DNA from 2 places in the Jeotgalicoccus saudimassiliensis genome. Region 2 is predicted to be linked to the other one. Evidence: predicted binding sites of a transcription regulator. Region 2 holds the regulator's gene; the other holds the start of a gene.

Region 1 (11,538 bases), 1.5 Mb from region 2:
ACATGGTCTTTAACTGTATTGAAGAATCCCCCTTTGATCGGGTAATACACTTTTAAATCTTTGACTTCGAGTAAATTGCTCATTCCGTCACCTCTTCTTCGGCGTTTTCCATTTGTGCCTGTTCTACTTGTATTCCTGTATCAGAATCTGATTTTAAGTAGAAATCTTTGTAGCACGTACAGCGGACGTGGTGCCCCGGGGAAATTTCGCGAAGTTCCGGATTATGCTCATGAGCTTCAGCCGGAATCCACGGAATACGCGGAGCGAATCGGCATGATTCACGTTCCATTTTATTCAGTGCAGGCACTACCCCTTCGATAACATGAAGTTTACTGCCGTGCTGATCTTCGTTCGGCAGAGAGTTCAGCAATGATCTTGTGTACGGGTGCTTCGGATTTTTGAACAGTTCTCTTACCGGAGCAATTTCCACAATCTGTCCTGCGTACATAACTGCAACACGGTCAGCCATTTCAGCTACGACTCCGAGGTCGTGTGTAATGAGAAGTACACCCGAGTTCAGGTCTTCCTGCAGTTCTCTGATTAAATCAAGAATCTGTGCCTGGATTGTTACATCCAGTGCCGTTGTCGGTTCATCTGCGATTAACAGACGCGGTCTGTTGGCAATCGCAATCGCGATAACAACACGCTGTCTCATTCCTCCTGACAACTCATGAGGGAACGCTTCACCGACACGTTCCGGGTTTGGAATACCTACTCTCGACAGAAGTTCAATCGCATAGCTTTCCCTTTCACTTTTAGCTTTCGTCTTATGTATTTTCAGCGTTTCCATAATCTGATGCTTTATTTTCATCAGCGGATTCAACGCAGTCATCGGATCCTGGAAAATCATCGCCATTTCCCCGCCCCGAATATTATTCATCTTTTTTTCATTATATTTAAGGAGGTCCCTTCCTTCAAAATTAACCTGCCCCTCGATACGTGCTTTACGGTGCAGTTTCATTAATGAAAACGCCGTTGCACTTTTACCTGAACCCGACTCCCCTACGAGTGCCACCACTTCGTTCGGTTTAATATCGAGTGATACACCGTCAACCGCGGGATAATAATTCCCGTCGATTTTAAAGGATGTCGTCAGATTTTTAACGCTCAGTAGCTCTTCTCCCACTTAAATCACCTTAACTTTCCCTTTGTCAAAACTTTTCCTCTTTTTCAAATTATGTAAAATCTAACGTTTGTTTTTCTATTGTATAAAGACACAGTCAAAAAGGCAATACGAATTGTCTAAAAATTACAAACTCTTCTGTATATTATTTATGAATATGCAGTTATGCATAATCACTTGCACTCTTATTTTATGAGACCGTTTTCAATAATGCAAGCGTTTTCAGTAATTATTTTTTTCGTACTATACTTTGAACACTTTTTAATGTAAAATGAATATATAAAAATACGTTAAATCGGAGGCTTCTCACTCATGAGATATCTCGTTACATTTTTCTGGGCATTCCTGCTCACTCAAATGGTTAACTTCATACTAAACAGTCTTGCTGGAGGCGGTCCGATTAATTTCTGGATCGGTGTTGTTTTAGCTGTTGCAATTACATTAGCAATCTTCATTCTTGACGGATTGACTAAAATGTCAGCTGACCACACGCATGCGGGCGACGAACACTAAACTGGATTTCATTATGAAATCCGGTTTTTTTATTTTATTTAACTTACCGTAAAACGGGTATAGTCATTTATTATTTAATTTCACCTTTGTGGAGGTTATAAAATATGAAGAAATATGTCATGTCCATCGACCAGGGAACGACGAGTACACGTGCTGTGCTTATCGGCAGGGACGGACAAATTGCCGCTTCCAATCAGCGGGAATTTACACAGTACTTCCCCCGCTCCGGCTGGGTGGAACACAACGCCAATGAAATATGGAGCTCTGTCTTGTCAGTCGTTGCCGGTGTAATGATTGAAAACAATGTTACTCCTGCAGAAATCGACTCCATCGGTATTACAAATCAGCGGGAAACGACGGTAATATGGGATAAAAACACAGGGCTTCCCATATACAATGCAATCGTCTGGCAGTCGAGACAAACCGCTGATATATGCAGCACTTTAAAGGAGCAGGGTCATGAACCGATGTTCCGTGAAAAGACCGGTCTCCTGATTGATCCTTATTTCTCAGGAACGAAAATTAAGTGGATTCTCGATCGTGTCGAAGGTGCCAGAGAGAAAGCTGAAAACGGCGAACTTCTTTTCGGTACGATAGACAGCTGGATCATCTGGAAATTTACAGAAGGCGAAACTCATGTGACTGACTATACGAATGCGAGCCGGACACTTTTATACAATATACATGAACTCAAATGGGACGAAGATTTATTGTCAGTACTGGATGTACCTGCTGCACTGCTTCCGGAAGTAAAATCTTCGAGTGAAGTATACGGCTACACGACCAAATCCCATTTCTTCGGGTACAATATTCCGATTGCAGGTATTGCCGGTGACCAGCAGGCAGCACTGTTCGGCCAGACTTGTTTCAAAGAAGGCGACGCCAAAAATACGTACGGTACCGGCTGCTTCCTGCTGCTGAATACCGGTGAAGAACCGACCACGAGCAGCAACGGTCTGTTAACGACAATTGCCATCGGTATTAACGGCAAAGTGACTTATGCTCTGGAAGGTTCAATCTTTGTTGCAGGCAGCGCGATTCAGTGGCTGCGCGACAGCCTTGAATTTTTCAGCGATTCAAAAGTCAGCGAACAGTATGCACTTGAGATTGATTCGTCGGATGGTGTCTATGTAGTTCCAGCCTTTACCGGTCTCGGTGCCCCCTACTGGGATTCAGAAGCGCGCGGTGCGATGTTCGGGCTGAGCCGGGGTGCCACAAAAGCGCATATAAGCCGGGCGACACTTGAAGCTGTTGCCTACCAGACAAAAGATGTACTGGATGCAATGCAGCTGGATGCAGGTATTGCGATTGACAGACTCCGCGTTGACGGCGGTGCATCGGCGAATAATTTCCTGATGCAGTTCCAGTCGGATATCTTGCAGACTAATGTTGAACGCCCGGAAATACTGGAGTCTACAGCACTCGGTGCCGCATATCTTGCCGGCCTTGCCACGGAATTTTTTGAATCACAGGAGGCACTGGAGACACTTAAAAAAACAGACTCCACATTTACTCCGCTGATGGATGATAAAGAACGTCAATCTCTGTACAGCGGCTGGCAGAGCGCTGTACGTGCCACCCAGATGTTTAAAGCAGACAGTTAATCAGGTTTATATACAGGAGGAGAATTATGTTAAACGCTCTCACTAGAAAACACCAGCTCGAGCATATGTCAAAATTTGAATACGATCTGCTTATTATCGGCGGCGGTATTACAGGTGCCGGTATTGCTCTCGATGCATCGATGCGCGGGCTCAATGTTGCACTTGTCGAAATGCAGGATTTTTCTGCCGGTACGAGCAGCCGCAGTACAAAGTTAATTCACGGCGGTCTCCGCTACTTAAAACAAATGCAGGTAAACGTCGTCCGTGAAACCGGGCGCGAACGTGCTATTGTTTATGAAAACGGTCCGCACGTTACTACACCGGAATGGATGCTGCTGCCGTTTCATAAAGGCGGGACATTCGGTGAGTTTACTACAAGTCTCGGGTTAAAAGTTTACGACGCTCTCGCACAGGTCGATAAAAATGAGCGCCGCAATATGCTTTCTAAAAAAGAAGTCATTGAACGCGTCCCAAACATTAAAACCGACGGGCTCCGCGGCGGCGGCCATTACGTGGAATATAAAACTGACGATTCACGGCTGACTATCGAAGTTATGAAAAAAGCTGCTTCATACGGTGCAGATGCAGTCAACTATGTCAAAGCTGAAGGGTTCCTGTACGACAACGGGACTGTAACGGGTATTACCGCGACCGATGTTCTCAAAAATGAAACGTATGAAATTAAAAGTAAAGCTGTCGTCAATGCCTCAGGACCGTGGGTCGATGAAGTCCGTGCAAATGACCAGGCAGGCAAACAGACTAAAAAGCATCTGGTTCATACTAAAGGTGTTCATATTGTCTTTAAGCAGGAGGACTTCCCGTTAACCCAGGCGGTGTACTTCGACACGAAAGAAGACGGCCGGATGATTTTTGCAATTCCCCGTGCAGGAAAAACATACGTCGGCACAACGGATACTTTTTACGGTGAACAGAAGGAAAATCCAACTGCTGATGCCGAAGATAAAACATATCTGATCGATGCCGTTAATTTTATGTTTCCTGATTTAAATCTGGATGTTTCTAAAATTGAATCTTCATGGGCAGGCATCCGTCCGCTCATACAGTCCGGCAGCAAAAATGCTTCCGACATTTCCCGTAAAGACGAAATATGGCACAGTACGAGCGGCCTGATTACTATTGCCGGCGGCAAACTGACAGGCTACCGTCATATGGCAGAGGAAATTACCGATGAAGTTTCGGAATATCTGAAAAAACATCATAAAATGCATTTGAAGAAAGTATCCACTAAAAACGAGCCGGTCTCCGGCGGAAAAGTCGGAGGCAGTGTCGGCTATCAGAACTACGTCGACAATATCAGCCGCAAAGCACCGAGCTACGGCCTTTCACTGGATGAAGGTCATGTGCTCGCCATGAAATACGGCAGTAATGCCGAAGCTGTTTATCAGTATGCGGGCATTACGAATAACAACCATGAAAAATACGGTCTTTCAAAGCCGCTTTATGCAGAAGTTATATACGGTATACTGCATGAAATGGTAATTAAACCGACAGACTTTTTCGTCCGCCGTTCCGGCAAGCTGTACTTCGAAATCGACGATGTGCTCATGTACCGGAGCGGTGTTGAACAGCTGCTGCAGGATACGCTTGGATTCGGTGATGAAGTAAAAAACAAATACAGCAAAGAACTCGATGCTGCAATCGAAGATACGAGGAGATAACAGCAAAAGAGCGTCTGAAATTTTCATTTCAGACGCTCTTTATTTTATTATTTAATATCGAATACCAGTTCATCATCCACATAATCTGCTTTAATATGCAGTCCTTCAGTCAAATCTGACGCAATCAGTTTTCTCGCAAGCGGTGTTTCGATATGTTTCTGAATAAAACGTTTCAGCGGACGGGCACCAAACTGCGGCTCATATGCACTTTCAGCCACCCAGTTTTTCACGCTGTCCGTTACTTCAAGTGACATGTGCTGATTATCGAGACGTCTGTTTAGGTCAACGAGCAGACGATCGACAATCGCACCCATATTTTTCTTGGTTAACGGACTGAACATGACAATATCGTCCATACGGTTAATAATTTCAGGTTTAAAGTACTGATGAACTTCACCCATAACAATATCTTTCGTTTCATCGCTCAGTTCACCATCGACAACGACCGTGTCCAGGAGATGCTGGGAGCCGATATTCGAAGTCATAATAACGATTGTGTTTTTAAAGTTAACACTCCGCCCTTTTGAGTCAGTCAGCCGGCCTTCATCGAGAAGCTGTAACAGAATATTGAATACGTCGGAATGCGCTTTTTCCACTTCATCCATCAGGATGACTGAATACGGCTGACGGCGTACCGCTTCAGTCAGCTGTCCGCCCTCTTCATGACCGACGTATCCCGGCGGTGCACCAATCAGCCTTGAGACAGAATGTTTTTCCATATATTCACTCATATCGATGCGGATTATATGTTTCTCCGAATCAAACATCGTTGCGGCAAGTGCTTTCGCGAGCTCCGTCTTACCGACACCCGTCGGTCCTAAAAACAGGAAGCTTCCGATTGGTCTGTCAGGATCCTTAATTCCTGCACGTGCTCTGATTACAGCATCAGCGACAAGATCCACCGCTTCATCCTGGCCAACGACACGCTCGTGAAGTATATCAGAAAGTTTAAGCAGTTTATCTTTTTCGGTTTCAACGAGCTTCGTTACCGGAATACCGGTCCACTGGCTGACGATAAAGCCGATTTCCTCCTCGGTCACAACTTCTCTTATTATACGTCCTTCGTCCGATGCGGTTTCCATTTCAGCTTCAAATTCCGCAAGTTCTTTTTCAAGCTGAGGCAGTTTACCGTGGCGGAGTTCCGCTGCACGTTCAAGTTCGTAATTGTTTTCAGCTTCTTCAAGCTCCTGACGCACTTTGTCGACTTCGGCACGCTTGTCATTCACTTTTTGAATCTGTTCTTTTTCTTTTTCAACTTTGTTCTGCAATGTTTTCTGTTCTTCTTTTATATCGCCGAGCTCTGTTTGCAGTTCAGCCAGACGATTTGCAGATACTGTATCCTTTTCGCCTTTTAATGCCTGCTCCTCAATTTCAAGCTGCATAACACGGCGGTTAATCTGATCGAGTTCTGTCGGGTTTGAACCCATTTCAGTACGGATTGTCGCACTTGCCTGATCCATTAAGTCAATTGCTTTGTCCGGCAGGAAACGATCCGTAATATAACGGTCCGATAATTCCGCTGCAGCGACGAGTGCACGGTCGGTAATGCGTACACCGTGGTGTACTTCGTAGCGTTCTTTAAGTCCGCGCAAAATGGAAATCGTATCTTCGACATCCGGCTCCGGCACCTGTACTTTCTGGAAACGTCTTTCGAGCGCCGAATCCTTTTCAATATATTCCCGGTATTCATTTGTCGTCGTTGCGCCGATGCAGTGCAGCTCGCCTCGTGCCAGCATCGGTTTCAGCATATTGCCGGCATCCATTGCACCGTCTGTTTTACCGGCACCGACCAGCATATGAATTTCATCGATAAAGAGAATAATTCTGCCGTCTGATTCCTTCACTTCTTTTAAAACTGCTTTCAGTCTTTCTTCAAATTCACCGCGGTATTTAGCACCTGCAACGAGCGATGTTAAATCGAGCTCGAATACTGTTTTGTCGAGCAGGCTGTCCGGCACGTCTTTACGCACGATACGCTGTGCCAGTCCTTCAACGATTGCTGTTTTACCGACACCGGGTTCACCGATCAGCACCGGATTGTTTTTACGTTTACGGCTCAGTATACGGATTGTGTCGCGGATTTCCTCATCGCGACCGATTACAGGGTCTACATTGCCGTTTCTGACTTCTTCGACCAGATCACGGCCGTATTTTTCCAGCACTTCATACTGGTTTTCAGGATTTTGTGTTGTCACATGGTTTCCCCCTCTGATTTTCTTTATGATTTCTTTAATAATGTCCGCTTTATTGACGACGGCCTCTTTTAATATATTGTCTTCTTCAAGCGCTGCAAGAAGCATATGCTCCTGGGAGATAAATGAGTCTTCCATTTCCGCCATTTTCTTTTCAGCTTTGTTATACAGCTTCGAAAAGCCGTCCGACATATATACGCCGTATTCAACGCTGTCTCCGGTTACCGAATTGTATTTACTTAATTTTTCATCGTAAGCTTCAATAATATTGTCTGTATTAATTTTTGCGCGGGTCAGTATATCAGCACTCATACTTTCATCTGCCGTCAGCATCGCTTTTATGACCGCTTCGGGTTCGATCGACTGCAGTTTCAGTTCCTGTGAATACTGCTGCGCACGTTCAATTATGTTTTGCACTTTCACTGTCATCTTGTTAATATCCAATTTACTTCACCTCGGTTAAGTAAAATTAAGGTTCAAATTAGTTTGACCTTTTTTGACCTTAATTTAATTATACGCTTTTCCATCTTTAAATCAAGTAATTAATAGCAATATTGTGCAATTTATCATATATTTATTGATGGGTCTTTTAAGGAGGATTTATAAAGTTGGATATCATTACTATTATTAAATATGTATTTTTAGGATTGCTTCAGGGAATTACCGAGCCGATTCCGGTTTCATCCAGCGGCCATCTCGTTATTGCACGCGAGCTGTTTGGAATTGAAGCTTCAGGATTGTCGTTTGAAATATTTTTAAACACAGCTTCACTCCTTGCAATTCTTACAGTTTACAGAAAAGATATTATCAGTATCATTAAAAACTTATGGAGATTTGTTTTTAACGGTGCCAGAGATAACGACGCAGTGACCGATTTCAAATATATAATCTGTCTTATTATCGCTACTATTCCTGTCGGTGTTGCGGGTTTGTTATTAAAAGATGTCATCGGGGATAATATTTCTGTCGGGTTTGTCGGCTTAATGCTTCTTGTTACAGGTGTTGCCTTATTATTCATTAAAAATAAACGCGGAGTTAAACAGGATGGTGACCTGACTGTAAAAGATTCAATTATTGTCGGTATAGCCCAGTGTATGGCATTAACACCCGGTATCAGCCGAAGCGGTGCATCAATTGTCGGAGCAATCGCTGTCGGCCTGAGTCAGAAAAATGCACTGCGTTTCGCTTTCCTGTTATATATTCCGGTATCTCTCGGAACTGCAATGCTGTCCGTTGGGGACATCGTTAATGATCCGAACATGAATACGTTATGGCTTGCCTATCTGCTGGCGTTTATCGTTTCGGTAATCGCAACGTACTTTGCAGTTAAATGGCTGCAAAATGTTATGGAGCGCGGTAACCTGATTATTTTCGTATACTACTGTTTTGCACTTGGAACATTTTCAATACTTTACCAGTTCATCTGGGCATAGAAAAAAGCCGCGAAGAAAATTCTTCGCGGCTTTTTTGTGCTGTTAAGTTAAATTAGCTGACCCCAAGTGCGATTTTCGCATAACGTGTCATCTTGTCTTTATCCCATGGCGGGTTCCAGACGATTGCGATTTGTACATCTTTAACTTCGGGCAGTTCCAGCAGGCAGTGTTCCACCTGTCCCATAATCTGAGGTCCCATCGGGCACCCCATCGAAGTTAATGTCATTTCCACACCAGCATTACCTTCGTCGTCGAGGTTTACACCGTAAACTAAACCAAGGTTCACTATATCTATACCAAGTTCGGGGTCAATAACGTTCTCTAACGCACCGTACATGCTTTCTTCCATTGCTTTATCCAAACTAATCACTCCTTACTGTAGTGTATGTATCATAACTATAACAAAAATTATACATTCAATAAATATAAATGCTATTATTAAGAAGAAACATTTTAATTAACACAAATAAAAGGGAGATTTATATGGACAAGCATTTAATTTGTTTAGATTTAGACGGTACTCTTTTAACGGATGAAAAGACAATCACTCCGTATACGAAAGAAGTGCTCACAACACTTAAACAACAGGGGCACGAACTGATGATCTCCACCGGGCGTCCCTACCGGGCAAGTGTTCCATATTATAAAGAATTAAAAATGACGACGCCTGTCGTTAACTTTAACGGTGCATTTGTCCATCATCCGACAGATTTCAACTTCCAGATGAAGCATGAAACACTGGATCTTGAAGTAACCAGGGAAATCGCCAAAATTGTACCGGAGCTTAATATTAAAAATATCGTTGCTGAAATAAAAGATAATATATATATTCACTACCACGACAGCGTGCTCTTTGATGCATTTAAGATGGGTAACCCTGAAATAAGCGTCGGTAATCTGTATGAAACAGTCACTGAAGATGTGACGAGTATTCTCGTTCAGGCTGAGGAATCCGAAATGCCGAACATTAGAAAGACACTCGATGACCTGTTTGCCGAAGTTATTGAGCAGCGCCGCTGGGGTGCACCTTATCCTGTACTTGAAATTATTAAAAAAGGGATAAACAAAGCAGTCGGTGTCGACTATGCCAGAGAATATTTAAACATTCCGCAAAGCCGCACTATCGCTTTTGGTGACGAAGACAACGATACTGAAATGCTTCAGTACGTTGAACACGGTGTTGCAATGAAAAACGGGATTGATGATATTAAGAATATTTCCAACTACGTAACAAAATCAAATAATAATAATGACGGTATCGGTCACTTCTTAAATGAATTCTTTGACCTGCGTCTAAAACCATAAGGAGGACTTTATAAATGAAACTTATAATCGACAGCTGTTCAGACCTGTCGCTCGAAAGAGCACGTGAACTTGGTGCTGACGTACAGCCGCTGACAATCCAAATCGGAGACAAGAGCTACAAAGACCAGTTTGAAATTACGAGTGAAGAAGTCATTCAGGCAATAAAAGACGGCAAACGTCCGATGACAAGTCAGCCAAATCCGGAAGCATTTGCTTCCATGTTCAAAGAATATACAGACAAAAACGAAAGTATTATTTACATCGGTTTTTCAAGCGCTTTATCAGGTACATACCAGAGTGCTTCAATCGCGAAAGACATGATTCTTGAAGAGCAGCCCGATGCGGACATCACACTGTTCGACACAGAAGGTGCGAGTTACGGAATCGGTTTAATTATCGAAAGAGCTGCAGGCTACATCGCTGACGGCGACGATAAAGATACTGTCACTGCTAAAATTCAAAAAGATATAAGCAATATCAGACATCTGTTTACAGTAGATGATCTCGACTACCTTGCAGAAGGCGGACGTTTATCGAAAGGTTCTGCATTCGTCGGCGGTCTGTTAAATATTAAACCGCTCCTTCATCTTGAAGGCGGAAAATTAATTCCGCTGGAAAAACACCGCGGACTTAAAAAAGTATTTAAGCGCATGGTTGAAATTTCAAACGAAGAAGGCGCACGAGCAACGGGACATATCGTTCACGCCGACGCTGAAAAAGCTGCAAATGATCTGAAGAAACAGCTGCTTGAAAAAACTGACCTTGAAACGATAAACATCTCAAGTATCGGACCGACAATCAGTTCGCATACCGGAGACGGCACTATCGGTCTGTTCTACTTTAAAGACGGCCAGTAAGATGGCTAAAGCAATAGTAGTTGGCGGTGTTGCAGGCGGTGCCACTGCAGCATCCCAGCTCCGCCGTTTGAACCCGGATATCGAAATCGTTATTTACGAGCGATATGATGACATCAGCTACGGGTCATGCGGTATGCCGTACTACATCGGCGGAGACATTGAAAACCGGGACAGCCTTATGAATATGACACCTGGAAAATTCATGGAGAAAAACATCTTTGTGAAGACGGGACATGAAGTCCGGTCAGTTAATTCAGAAGAAAATACTGTGACTGTGTTTAATAAAAACAGCGGCAAAGAATTTACCGACACATATGACTGGCTGATTCTGTCACCGGGCGGTTCACCGAAACAGCTTGAGGCGGTAAAAGATGCCGAACAGGCATTTTCACTCCACCGGCTGGCGGACCTTGACCACATCATGTCATACATCGAAAAAAATAACGTCAAAGAGTCCGTACTCGTCGGTTCAGGTTATATCGGACTTGAAGTGACAGAAAATCTGACTGAAAGAGGCATTCACGTTACTGTACTCCAGCACGATGAACGAATTTACAAAAACATCGAAGCTGATATGAACGGTGTGCTCTACGAAGCGATGACCGAACACGGTGTCACGCTGAAGCTGAATACGGAAATCGATTATGTCGACGGCAAACAGGCCGTACTGTCAAACGGTGAAACTATTAATGCGGAGCTGATTATAACAGGTGTCGGTATCCAGCCAAACACCGGATTTTTAAACGGTTCCGGGGTTGCACTTCATAACGGTCAAATTCCGATTAATAAGAACTGCCAGACGAACATCAGTAATATATATGCACTTGGGGAT
Region 2 (11,538 bases):
TATTCTTGTATTTTCTGGACAGAACATTTGTCGTCAGAGTCGTTGTCAAAGTTTTACCGTTAGTTCCTGTAATTACGATAACATCGTAATTTTTCGCGAGATTGCGAAGCAGGTTTTTATCGATTGAAAGAGCGATTTTACCGGGCAGGCTGCTGCCTCCGCCTTTAGTAAATGTCGTCAGTAAATAATGCGTTAACTTCCCTGCGCTTTTGGCTATAGTGGATAAGACTGTCATTAGTGTACGCTCCTTTAACTTAAGACTGTTGGGTATCAATTATAACATCAAGGTATATTCGGTACTATAATTTTTTGAAAAGCGTTATAATAAACAATATTAATCACTGAGGAGAGTAAACATGTTGGATTTCTTTATGAGTTTGGAAGCATGGCAGCAGGCCTTACTCGCCACGTTGTTCACGTGGAGCATGACGGGTCTCGGCGCAGCAATTGTATTCCTCACAAAAGGTGTAAGCGAAAACTTCTTAAATATAACGCTCGGCTTTGCCGGCGGCATCATGATAGCAGCAAGTTTCTGGTCGCTTCTCGCGCCGGCAATCGAAGCGAGCGCCGATAATCCGGTAGGAGAGTGGTTCCCTGCATTAGTAGGCGTGCTCGGCGGTGCATTATTTATTTACGTCTTCGATAAACTGATTCCGCACCGCCACCGGGGCGAAGATGCCCCGGAAGGTCTGGCGTATAATACTTCAAGACGCAGTACTCTGCTCATTACGTCGCTGACACTTCACAACATCCCTGAGGGACTGTCAATCGGTATTCTTTTTGGTGCAGCCGGCTTAAGCGGTGACCCGGTAATGGCGATGAGTGCGCTGACGCTCGCAATCGGTATCGGTCTGCAGAATATCCCGGAAGGAACGGCTGTAGCGATGCCGCTCCGCGGTGACGGGGCATCCAGAAGACGTGCGTTCTTCTGGGGATGGATGTCGGCAATAGTAGAGCCGATGGCGGCCCTTGTGGGTGTATTATTAATCGGATTAATGGAACCGGTATTGCCGTTTGCACTGGCAGCGGGGGCAGGGGCGATGATATTCGTCGTTGTGGAAGAAGTTATTCCCGGCACGCAGAAAAACGGACATTCCGATGTGGCGGTGTTCGCATTTATGATCGGCTTTTCGATTATGATGGTGCTGGACGTTGCGCTTGGCTAGGATAATATAAACAGAAAAAACTCCGGATGACAATTGTCATCCGGAGTTTTTGTATAATTTTTAATCTTAGTAGAAGAATCCGATGATTGTAGCACTCAGTAATGAAACGAGTGTAGCACCGTATACTAATTTAAGACCGAATTTAGCAACTTTATCTCCGCTTTCGCCGTGAAGACCTTTAACAGAACCGGCGATAATACCGATACTTGCGAAGTTAGCGAATGAAATAAGGAATACTGAAAGCATTGCCTGTGTTTTCTGAGACAGAGTTTCTGCTAACGGCATGAATTCTAAGATTGCTACGAATTCGTTAGTGATAAGTTTTGTTGCCATTAATGAACCGGCAGTCTGTGCTTCATCCCATGGAATACCAATCAGGAATGCAATCGGCATGAAGATATAGCCAAGAATGTCCTGGAATGATAAGTTTGATCCCGGAATTAACAGGAATAAGTTATTTAACAGACCGATTAAAGCGATAAACCCGATAAGCATTGCACCTACGATAAGAACGATTCTACCACCGTCGATGATGTAGTCGCCAAGCACCTGGAAGAAAGATTTACCTTGCTCAGGGTTAGTTGAAATTTCAACGTCACCGTCGTTAATTTCTTCCGCGTACGGGTTGATGATGTGAACAATTACGTAAACACCGAACAGGTTAAGAATGATTGCGATAATTACATACTGCGGGTCGAGCATTGTGAAGAATGCACCGACGATTGACAGTGAGATTGAACTCATTGCCTGAGCAGATAAAGTGTAAAGACGCGCTGTTGTCATTTTCGGAAGGTGGTTTTTCAGTGAAACAAAAACTTCCGACTGTCCAAGCATCATTGATGCCGCACCGTTGTATGACTCTATGTAAGGCATACCAGTGATCTTCGTAAGCAGGAATCCGATACCTTTAATGACGAACGGCAGGACTCTCGTGAATGATAAAATACCGATAATTGCAGAGATGAAGATAATCGGAAGCAATACGTTGAATAAGAACACGTTTGCAGGTTCTCCTTCAGCAGTATTCATCAGATCTCCAAAGACGAACAATCCGCCTTCTCTCGCGAAACCAAGTAATTCATCGAACGCATTTGCAAGCCACAGGATGAATGTCTGTCCACCTGTAGTACTCAGGAATAAGAAAGCGGCAAGCACCTGAAGTGCAAGCAGTAAAAGGATGTTTTTCCAGTGCCTGAATGCAAGTTTCTTGTTAGTACTTGCGACCCATGCAAGGAAGATAACGAATAGTATACCTACTATTCCCATTACAATACTCATAATAAGCCTCCAAAATTTAATTTATGAAATTGTTCTCTATGTATATGTTTCATTTAATTATAAAGTAAATGTTACATAAACGCGATACTGAATCATTATAATGCAAACGGTTACAGAAATAAAGGGGAATTTGATAAAAATGAACAAAAAAATCAGGACAGCTGAGAAATCCGAACATTAAATATTTTCCGGGAAATGCAGGACAATTGATTTGCCAAAAAAACGCACAGAATGTATACTTTAGTCAAAGTTGGTCAAGGAGGAGTGATGATATGCGTAATATGTCGGATATCATTGAGCAGTATTTGAAAGATATGATTGAGCAATCTGGCAATGAAGTCGTTGAGATTAAACGTGCGCACATCGCTGAAAAATTTGATTGTGTACCATCTCAATTAAACTACGTTATAAAAACCCGTTTCACAAATGAACATGGATATGTTGTGGAAAGTAAGCGCGGCGGGGGCGGCTACATAAGAATTACAAAAGTCGAAACTCATTCCGAGACTGAGTATCTGGCACACCTGCAGAATTTAATCGGGGAGAATATTTCCCAGTTAAATGCAGAACACCTGGTGCAGTCGATGTATGAGAATGAAGTCATTACCTACCGCGAAGCACAGATTATAGATGCAGTAATGAAGCGTGAAATTTTATCGCTTGAACTGCCCTACAGAGATATTTTAAGAGCGAAAATTTTACGACGTATAATTACAGCCATACTCTACGCGAAGGAGTGATGATATGAAATGTGAAATATGCAATGAACGCGAAGCGGTAATTCATATTTCCAAAGGTTCGGGGCTCACTCACAAAGAACAGTATTTATGTGAACAATGCGCCAATCAATCGATGGATATAAATTATAATCAGACAGATAATCCGTTTGATATTCAGACGCTGTTAAAAATGCTTGCGGGCAATTCACAGCGCGGACAGGCGGAAACAGAAAAGTACGTCTGCCCGACGTGCGATTCAACACTGCAGAGCATCGTGAAAAACGGTCTGTTCGGCTGCAGCCACTGCTATGAATATTTTGAACGGTACGTTCCTGAAATCGTTACGAGAGTGCAGCTGAATCAGCAGCGTCATGTCGGTAAAATACCGACTCAGGCGCACGATACACTGAAATTGAAACGAGACATTGAAACACTTGAGCGTACACTGCAGGAAAAAGTGAAAGCGCAGGCTTTTGAGGAAGCAGCGGTCATCCGCGATCAGATTCAGGTGCTGAAGGACGGTGGGACAAGTGAATAGACAGACGAGTTCGTGGATTAAAAATGCAGTAAACACAGAAATAGAAATGTCCTCCCGGATCCGTCTTGCACGGAATATTAAAGGTGTGCCGTTTACACATATGCTCGAGGATGATGAAGATCTTGAGGCACTGTCCGGGCTCGTTTCCAAAGTGCTTCCGGATTACGGTTTCACTCCGATGAAAGAGCTGTCGGTTCAAGACAGGGCAATACTTGTTGAAAAGCATTTAATCAGTCCGAATTTTGCGAGACACGGCACACGTGTTTTCATCAATAATGATGAAGATGCTTCCGTCATGCTCGGCGAAGAAGATCATCTTCGTATTCAGGCGCTCGGGGTGAATATTCCGCTCGAGACGCTTTATGAGAAAGCGAACCGGATAGATGATACATTGGAAGCACGGATAGAATATGCTTTTGATGAACAATACGGTTATTTAACGGCGTGTCCGACGAACATCGGTACAGGTATGCGGGCATCGGTGATGCTTCACCTGCCGGCGCTGACAGCGACGAACAAAATTCAAAGATTCCATAACAACCTCACACGTTTCGGTTTTACGCTGCGTGGTATATACGGGGAAGGCTCTGAGCCGCTGGGCTCGGTTTATCAGCTGTCAAATCAGGTGACGCTCGGATTTGAAGAAACGGTCATTATTAACAATTTAAATGAACTGAAAAATCGTTTAATAGAAGAAGAGCGCATGGCAAGAGAGAAATTAAAGACAATAGATACGCTCGATGCAGTCAGCCGTTCACTCGGTATTCTCGGGCATGCCTATAAATTATCTTTAAAGGAAGCTTCAATGCATTTAAGCAATGTGAAGCTCGGAATTGATTTATCCTATATAGAAGTTGAAGGTTTTAACTTTCAGGAATGGTTCCAGCTGATTCAGCCGGCATTCGTGAAAGACCGGTTAAATACAGAAACAGAATACGATTCACACGGCACTGCAGCGGAAAGTGCGCGGGCAGCCATAATGCGTGAATTATTAGGAGGGGAATAAGTATGTTGTTTGGTAAATTAACAGAGCGTGCCCAGAAAGTGCTGGCATACGCACAGGAAGAAGCAATCACACTAAAAAACTCTAATATCGGTACGGAACATCTGCTGCTCGGCCTCGTTAAAGAACAGGAAGGTATCGCAGCTAAAGTTCTTGCATCATTTAATATTGATGAAAAGCGTGTTAATGAAGAAGTGCATAACTTAATTAATACAGGTTCGGAAAAAGCATCATCGATTCACTACACACCCCGTGCCAAAAAAGTCATCGAACTGTCGATGGATGAGGCGCGCAAGCTTCACCACAATTTCGTCGGAACAGAGCACCTGCTGCTCGGTTTAATCCGTGAAAGTGAAGGCGTGGCAGCGCGTGTTCTTGCCAACCTTGATCTGAACATTACAAAAGCGCGTGCAGCTGTGATTAAAATGCTCGGCAATCCTGAGTCGTTCCAGTCACACAGCAGTGTCGAAAGAGAGACGAACACACCGACGCTTGATTCACTTGCACGTGATTTAACACAGATCGCAAGAGAAGAGCGTCTGGACCCGGTAATCGGCCGTTCAGGAGAAATTACACGTGTTGTTGAGATACTGAGCCGCAGAACGAAAAACAACCCGGTGCTGATTGGTGAACCGGGTGTAGGTAAAACGGCCATTGCAGAAGGCCTTGCACAGGCAATTATTCACAATGAAGTGCCTGAAAATCTTAAAAACAAACGTGTCATGTCACTCGACATGGGAACGGTTGTTGCAGGTACGAAATACCGCGGTGAGTTTGAAGAACGCATGAAAAAAGTCATGGATGAAATTCATAAAGCCGGCAACGTTGTACTGTTTATCGATGAGCTGCACACGCTGATCGGTGCCGGAGGTGCAGAAGGTGCAATCGATGCCTCGAACATTTTAAAACCTGCACTTGCCCGCGGTGAACTGCAGTGCATCGGTGCGACGACGCTCGATGAATACAGAAAACACATTGAAAAAGATGCGGCGCTGGAACGCCGTTTCCAGCCGGTAATGGTCGATGAGCCGAGTGCAGAAGATGCACTGCTGATCTTAAAAGGGCTCCGAGACCGTTACGAAGCGCATCACCGTCTGACGATTACAGACGAGGCGCTTGAAGCGGCGGTACGTATGAGTGACCGGTATATTCAGGATCGTTTCCTGCCGGATAAAGCAATCGACTTAATCGATGAAGCGTCATCGAAAGTAAGACTGAGAAGTTATGCTGCACCGCCTGACTTAAAAGATCTTGAAACGCAGCTCGAAACTGTGAAAAAAGAAAAAGACGCGGCAGTGCAGAGCCAGGAATTTGAAGCGGCTGCAAACTACCGCGATCAGCAGACAAAAATTGAACGCCAGGTGAAAGAGTGCGAAGAGAACTGGAAAAAAGAACAGGGCGACTCATCCCAGTCGGTAATGCCTTCTGACATCGAGCTGGTCGTTGCGGGGATTACCGGCATTCCGCTTGCTAAAATCGCAGAAGATGAATCGGACAGACTGTTAAATCTCGAGTCGATCTTACACGAGCGTGTTATCGGCCAGTCGGATGCAGTCACGTCGATTTCAAAAGCTGTCCGACGTGCGCGTGCAGGACTTAAGAATCCGAAACGTCCAATCGGAAGCTTTATCTTCCTCGGGCCGACAGGTGTCGGTAAAACCGAGCTTGCAAAAGCACTCAGCGAAACGATGTTCGGTGAAGAAGATGCGATGATCCGAGTCGATATGAGTGAGTATATGGAGAAACATTCGGTGTCCCGTCTGGTCGGTTCGCCTCCGGGGTATGTCGGCTATGATGACGGCGGACAGCTGACTGAAAAAGTCAGAAGAAAGCCATATTCATTGGTACTGTTTGATGAAATTGAAAAAGCACACCCTGACGTGTTTAACATGCTCCTGCAGGTGCTGGATGACGGACGTTTAACAGATTCAAACGGCCGTACAGTCGATTTCCGCAACACGATTATCGTGATGACTTCGAACGTCGGTGCACGTGAACTGCAGGACCAGAGATTCGTCGGATTCGGCGGACCTGCTGCAGACAGCTATGAAAATGTCCGCAGTACGATGATGAAAGAACTTAAAAACACTTTCAGACCTGAATTTATTAACCGTGTGGACGACATAATCGTGTTCCACAAACTTGAAAAAGAACATCTTAAAGAAATTGTCAGCCTGATGATTGAACAGCTTCGAGAACGTCTGTCGGATCAGAACATTCACATTGAAGTGACAGACAAAGCAACTGAACGCATCGCAGAAGAAGGCTATGATCCGGAATATGGTGCACGTCCGCTTGCGAGAAGCATTCAAAAAAATATTGAGGACACACTCAGTGAGTCACTGCTGTCAGGTGAAGTCTTTGAAAATAAACTCGTTACAGTCGATTACAAAGATGATGAATTTAAAGTCACAACGAAAGAAAAAGAAGCAGACGCTGTCGAGCAGTAATATAAAAACCCCAATCACTCAATTTTTTGAGGATTGGGGTTTTGCTTACATAAATTTATGAATGGAACACTTCTTCAGCAAGGTTGACGGCATTAAACAGTGCACTCGCTTTGTTGATTGTTTCCTGATATTCGTTTTCCGGAGTGGAATCGGCAACGACGCCCGCACCGGCCTGAACACTGACGGTGCTGTCTTTTAGAATCATCGTGCGGATAGTAATACACGAATCCATATTGCCGTCAAAACCGTAATACAGAATGCAGCCGCCGTACAGGCCCCGGTTATCCGGCTCAAGTTCCCGGATGATTTCCATCGCGCGTGTTTTCGGTGCGCCGGTTAAAGTGCCTGCCGGGAATGAATTGAAGAATGCTTCAATCGGCGACACATCTTCGCGGAGTGTCCCGTTGACGATGCTTATTATATGCATGACTTCAGCGAATCTGCCGATGGTCATGTAACGGCTGACTTCAACGCTGCCCTCTGTGGAAACTTTTCGGAATTCGTCTAGAGCAAGTTCGACGAGCATTTCGTGCTCGGCAACTTCTTTTTCGTCGTTCAGCAGCTCTTCGGCAATTGCTGCATCTTCTGCAGGAGTATTGCCGCGTCGTCTCGTGCCGGCAATCGGGTGGATTTCAAGTGTTCTGTCTTTTACCTGCAGCTGTCGCTCCGGCGAACTGCCTATCAGTTCTGCGTCTGAGAAATTCAGGTAAAACATATATGGGGACGGATTAACGTTTCTCAGGACGCGGTACAATTCGAATCCGGAGCACTGTGTTTCAGTATCAAAACGCTGCGATAATACCGTCTGTTCTATTTCACCATGGCTGATGTATTCTTTAATGACGTCGACATCGCGTTTGAAATCAGCTTCTTTATAGTTACTTGTAAATGTCAGCTTTGGATTTTCAGCCTGCCGTCTCGACAGCATCAGATCTTCGAGATGCGCGCTGTCCCGCAGCCGTTTTTTCAGTGAATGAATCCGTGTCTTTAAAGTGTTATATGTATCTTTAACGCTTTCGAAACGTTCCGGACTGTCGAACGAAACAATAGAAGTTTTCTGTGCGCGGTGTTCGTACGCAATCAGTGTACGGGTAAAGACGAAGTGATAGTTTCCGGAATTTGTGCTGCTGCGTGCTTTGATGCCTGCAAGATCCTGCACCGCCTCGTAGTTCACATAACCGACAGCGCCGCCTTTAAATGGCAGATTAATACTTTCTGTATACGCATCGACATAATTTTCAGCATAGTCCAGCGCTTCTTTTAAAGTGTTAAAGCTGAACGTTTTATCAGTGTCGAGATCGGTCATCAGAAAACCGTCCGGTGTTTCACTGATATCGATAAAAGGATCCAGGCCGATAAATGAATAGTTCGACCATTCTGATGCAGGGTCCTGACTTTCTAAAATATATAGCGCATCGTCCTTCAGAGCATTGAACATATGAACCGGTGTCAACACATCTGTGTAAAAGCTTTCAGTCAGCGGCAAAGTTCTGTAAGAACCCGCGCTCTTGGAAAAATCGTTAAATGGCTGCATAGAATCTCCTTTTCTGTTTTAAGAATATGAACATATATTAAAGAAGCTGAAAGTGATTTGCAACCCTGTTGAGGGAATAGTCTGAAAATATTTTGTGAATGTACGAACAACGTTCCCGAATATCGTTAATATCACAGGCTTCTGTCTTTAAATCAATTGAAATAAATAATACAATGGAAATACGTAAATATAATTGGGGGAGAATGTACACTGATGGCAAAACCAAAAGTATCGTTTGAATGTATGGCCTGCGGTTATGAGACGCCGAAGTGGATGGGGAAATGTCCGAACTGCGGCGCCTGGAACCAGCTTGAAGAGAAAATTGTACATAAGGAATCGGCGCCGGGCCGTGGAACCCTCGGTAAAACACCTGCCGACGACCGGTCGCGGGCATCGAAGCTGACGACTATAAAAAAACAGGACACACCGCGTACGACGACGCGCTCAGGAGAGTTTGACAGGGTGCTTGGCGGCGGTATCGTCAACGGTTCCCTGATTTTAATCGGCGGGGATCCCGGTATCGGGAAATCGACAATACTGCTTCAGACGGCTCTGATTTTAGCGGAAAATCATCACGTGCTTTACGTTTCGGGTGAGGAATCGCTCGAACAGATTAAAATGCGTGCAGACCGTATCACGGACAAGCCGTCCGATCTGGCGGTATTTTGTGAAACGAACCTGTTGTATATCCACGATGAAATTAAGCGCCAGAAGCCGGACTTTTTAATTATCGACTCGATTCAGACGGTTTTCCATCCGGATGTGACGAGTGCACCGGGAAGCGTGGCGCAGGTGAGAGAAAGTACGCAATCCATTATGAATATTGCGAAGGGTAATAACATCGCAACGTTTATCGTCGGACACGTGACAAAAGACGGCCAGATTGCCGGACCGCGTCTCCTCGAACATATGGTGGATACTGTACTGTACTTTGAAGGTGACCAGCACCATACTTACCGTATACTCCGCGCAGTAAAAAACCGTTTCGGTTCGACGAATGAGATGGGTATTTTTGAAATGAAAGCCAAAGGGCTTGAAGAAGTATTAAACCCGTCGGAAATTTTCCTTGAGGAACGTTCGAAAAATGCACCGGGCTCGGCAATCGTTGCCACGATGGAAGGAACCCGTGCAATGCTCGTTGAAGTGCAGTCGCTCGTTACGCCGACGCATTTCCATAACCCGAGACGCATGGCGACCGGAGTGGACACCAACAGACTGTCGCTGTTAATGGCAGTGCTTGAAAAATCGGAAGGGCTGCTCATGCAGCAGCATGATGCGTATATTAAAGTCGCCGGCGGAGTAAAACTCGATGAGCCGGCTGTTGATTTAAGTGTCATTATCAGTATTGCATCGAGCTTCCAGAATATTGCCGTACGCGGTGATGACTGCTTTATCGGGGAAGTGGGGCTGACAGGTGAAATCAGACGGGTGACGAAAATCGAACAGCGTCTGCAGGAAGCTGCGAAGCTCGGTTTTAAACGCGCGATTGTGCCTGCTTCCAATTTGAGTGGTGTGGAAGTGCCTGCCGGCATTGAAGCGATTGGTGTAAAAACACTGAAACAGGCAATTAAACACGCACAGCATAAAGACTAAAAGGAGGGATAAAATGCTCAAATATTTACTGTATGTAGTTTACATACTGGTCGGCATCTCACTCGGGGTATGGCTGATTCCGGAACTGCAGATTCTGCTGCCTTTTGAAGTGCCGAGGATATTCAATAACATGCTGATAAGCGGCACGCTCGGTGTTCTGCTGTTTTTCCTGCTGTTTGGCTGGACGCTGACGCACGCCCATAATTTTCTGAAGAAAAGTGAAGGTTACCTGCTGTCGAGAAGTCTTGTCGAAATCGTTTTCGCCACACTTGGAATGGTACTGGGACTCGTAATCGCTGTCTTAATATCTCTTTTAATCAATACACTGGACATTCCATTAATTGGCGAAATCGTACCGATTGTGTTTGCGGTTGTGCTCGGTTATTTAGGATTTATGATCGGCCTCCGAAAATTCAGCGAAGTGCTCGATTTTTTTCCGAGAGCTTCCCAGAAAGCAAAGCTTGACGGCACGCAGCCGGCACTGAAGAAGTTTATCGATACGAGTGTTATTATCGACGGGCGCATTATCGACGTTGTCGATACGGGGTTCCTTGAAGGTGAAATTATTATTCCGCAGTTTGTGCTCGATGAACTGCAGCTGATTGCAGATGCAACCGACCCGGTGAAACGCGAGAAGGGTCAGCGCGGTCTGGACATGCTGAATGCACTGCAGGAAAAAAGTGATAACGTACGCATTGAGCCTGTATCTTATGACAAGCTCGATGTCGATCAGCAGCTGATCGATATTGCGAAGAGAGAGAAGGGTGCAATTTTAACGACGGATTATAATCTGAACAAAATATGCCAGCTTCACGATATTCCTGTACTTAACGTCAATGCACTGAGCGGCGCGATAAAAACTGTCGTCGTCCAGGGGGATGCTTTCGAACTGTTTGTCTCGAAAACAGGAAAAGAGGAAAACCAGGGTGTCGGTTATCTCGATGACGGTACCATGGTCGTAGTCGAGAACGGCGAAAACTTAATTAATCAAATGGTGCCTGTCATCGTGACAAGCGTACTGCAGACGAATTCGGGACGAATCGTCTTTGCGAAACTGGAGAAGAACAAATGAAATATACAGTAATTATTCCGGCCGCGGGAATGGGTGCCCGCATGGGGCTCGGATTTAACAAAGTGCTCCTGGAAATTGAAGGAGAACCCGTCATTAAACGCACTGTCAGACAGTTCACAGAAGACCCGGACTGCGAAGCGATTCACCTTGCAGTGAGAGCCGGGGAAACAGAAGTAATGGCTGAA

What was found. The regulator CtsR, encoded in region 2, represses protease genes until heat stress. The targets are predictions, from matches to a motif close to ATGGTCAATAAAGGTCAAACA.
Region 1: a site for CtsR is predicted at 7,595-7,615, ahead of clpB (ATP-dependent chaperone ClpB). Genes of this name have one in related genera too.

The regions. Positions count from the first base shown of each region.
Region 1 covers NZ_CCSE01000001.1:293,541-305,078, reverse strand. The annotation lists gene RZ44_RS01510 (ATP-binding cassette domain-containing protein) at 1-83, opposite strand, end outside; gene RZ44_RS01505 (ABC transporter ATP-binding protein) at 80-1,126, opposite strand; gene RZ44_RS01500 (YjzD family protein) at 1,436-1,636, shown strand; gene glpK (glycerol kinase GlpK) at 1,741-3,240, shown strand; gene RZ44_RS01490 (glycerol-3-phosphate dehydrogenase/oxidase) at 3,264-4,919, shown strand; gene clpB (ATP-dependent chaperone ClpB) at 4,967-7,555, opposite strand; gene RZ44_RS01480 (undecaprenyl-diphosphate phosphatase) at 7,720-8,544, shown strand; gene RZ44_RS01475 (metal-sulfur cluster assembly factor) at 8,597-8,893, opposite strand; gene RZ44_RS01470 (Cof-type HAD-IIB family hydrolase) at 9,028-9,849, shown strand; gene RZ44_RS01465 (DegV family protein) at 9,864-10,706, shown strand; gene RZ44_RS01460 (CoA-disulfide reductase) at 10,708-11,538, shown strand, end outside.
Region 2 covers NZ_CCSE01000001.1:1,754,201-1,765,738, forward strand. The annotation lists gene RZ44_RS08715 (MurT ligase domain-containing protein) at 1-235, opposite strand, end outside; gene RZ44_RS08720 (ZIP family metal transporter) at 357-1,166, shown strand; gene RZ44_RS08725 (NupC/NupG family nucleoside CNT transporter) at 1,233-2,444, opposite strand; gene RZ44_RS08730 (CtsR family transcriptional regulator) at 2,717-3,184, shown strand; gene RZ44_RS08735 (UvrB/UvrC motif-containing protein) at 3,189-3,701, shown strand; gene RZ44_RS08740 (protein arginine kinase) at 3,694-4,707, shown strand; gene RZ44_RS08745 (ATP-dependent Clp protease ATP-binding subunit) at 4,710-7,154, shown strand; gene RZ44_RS08750 (anthranilate synthase component I family protein) at 7,210-8,688, opposite strand; gene radA (DNA repair protein RadA) at 8,902-10,281, shown strand; gene RZ44_RS08760 (PIN/TRAM domain-containing protein) at 10,295-11,353, shown strand; gene ispD (2-C-methyl-D-erythritol 4-phosphate cytidylyltransferase) at 11,350-11,538, shown strand, end outside.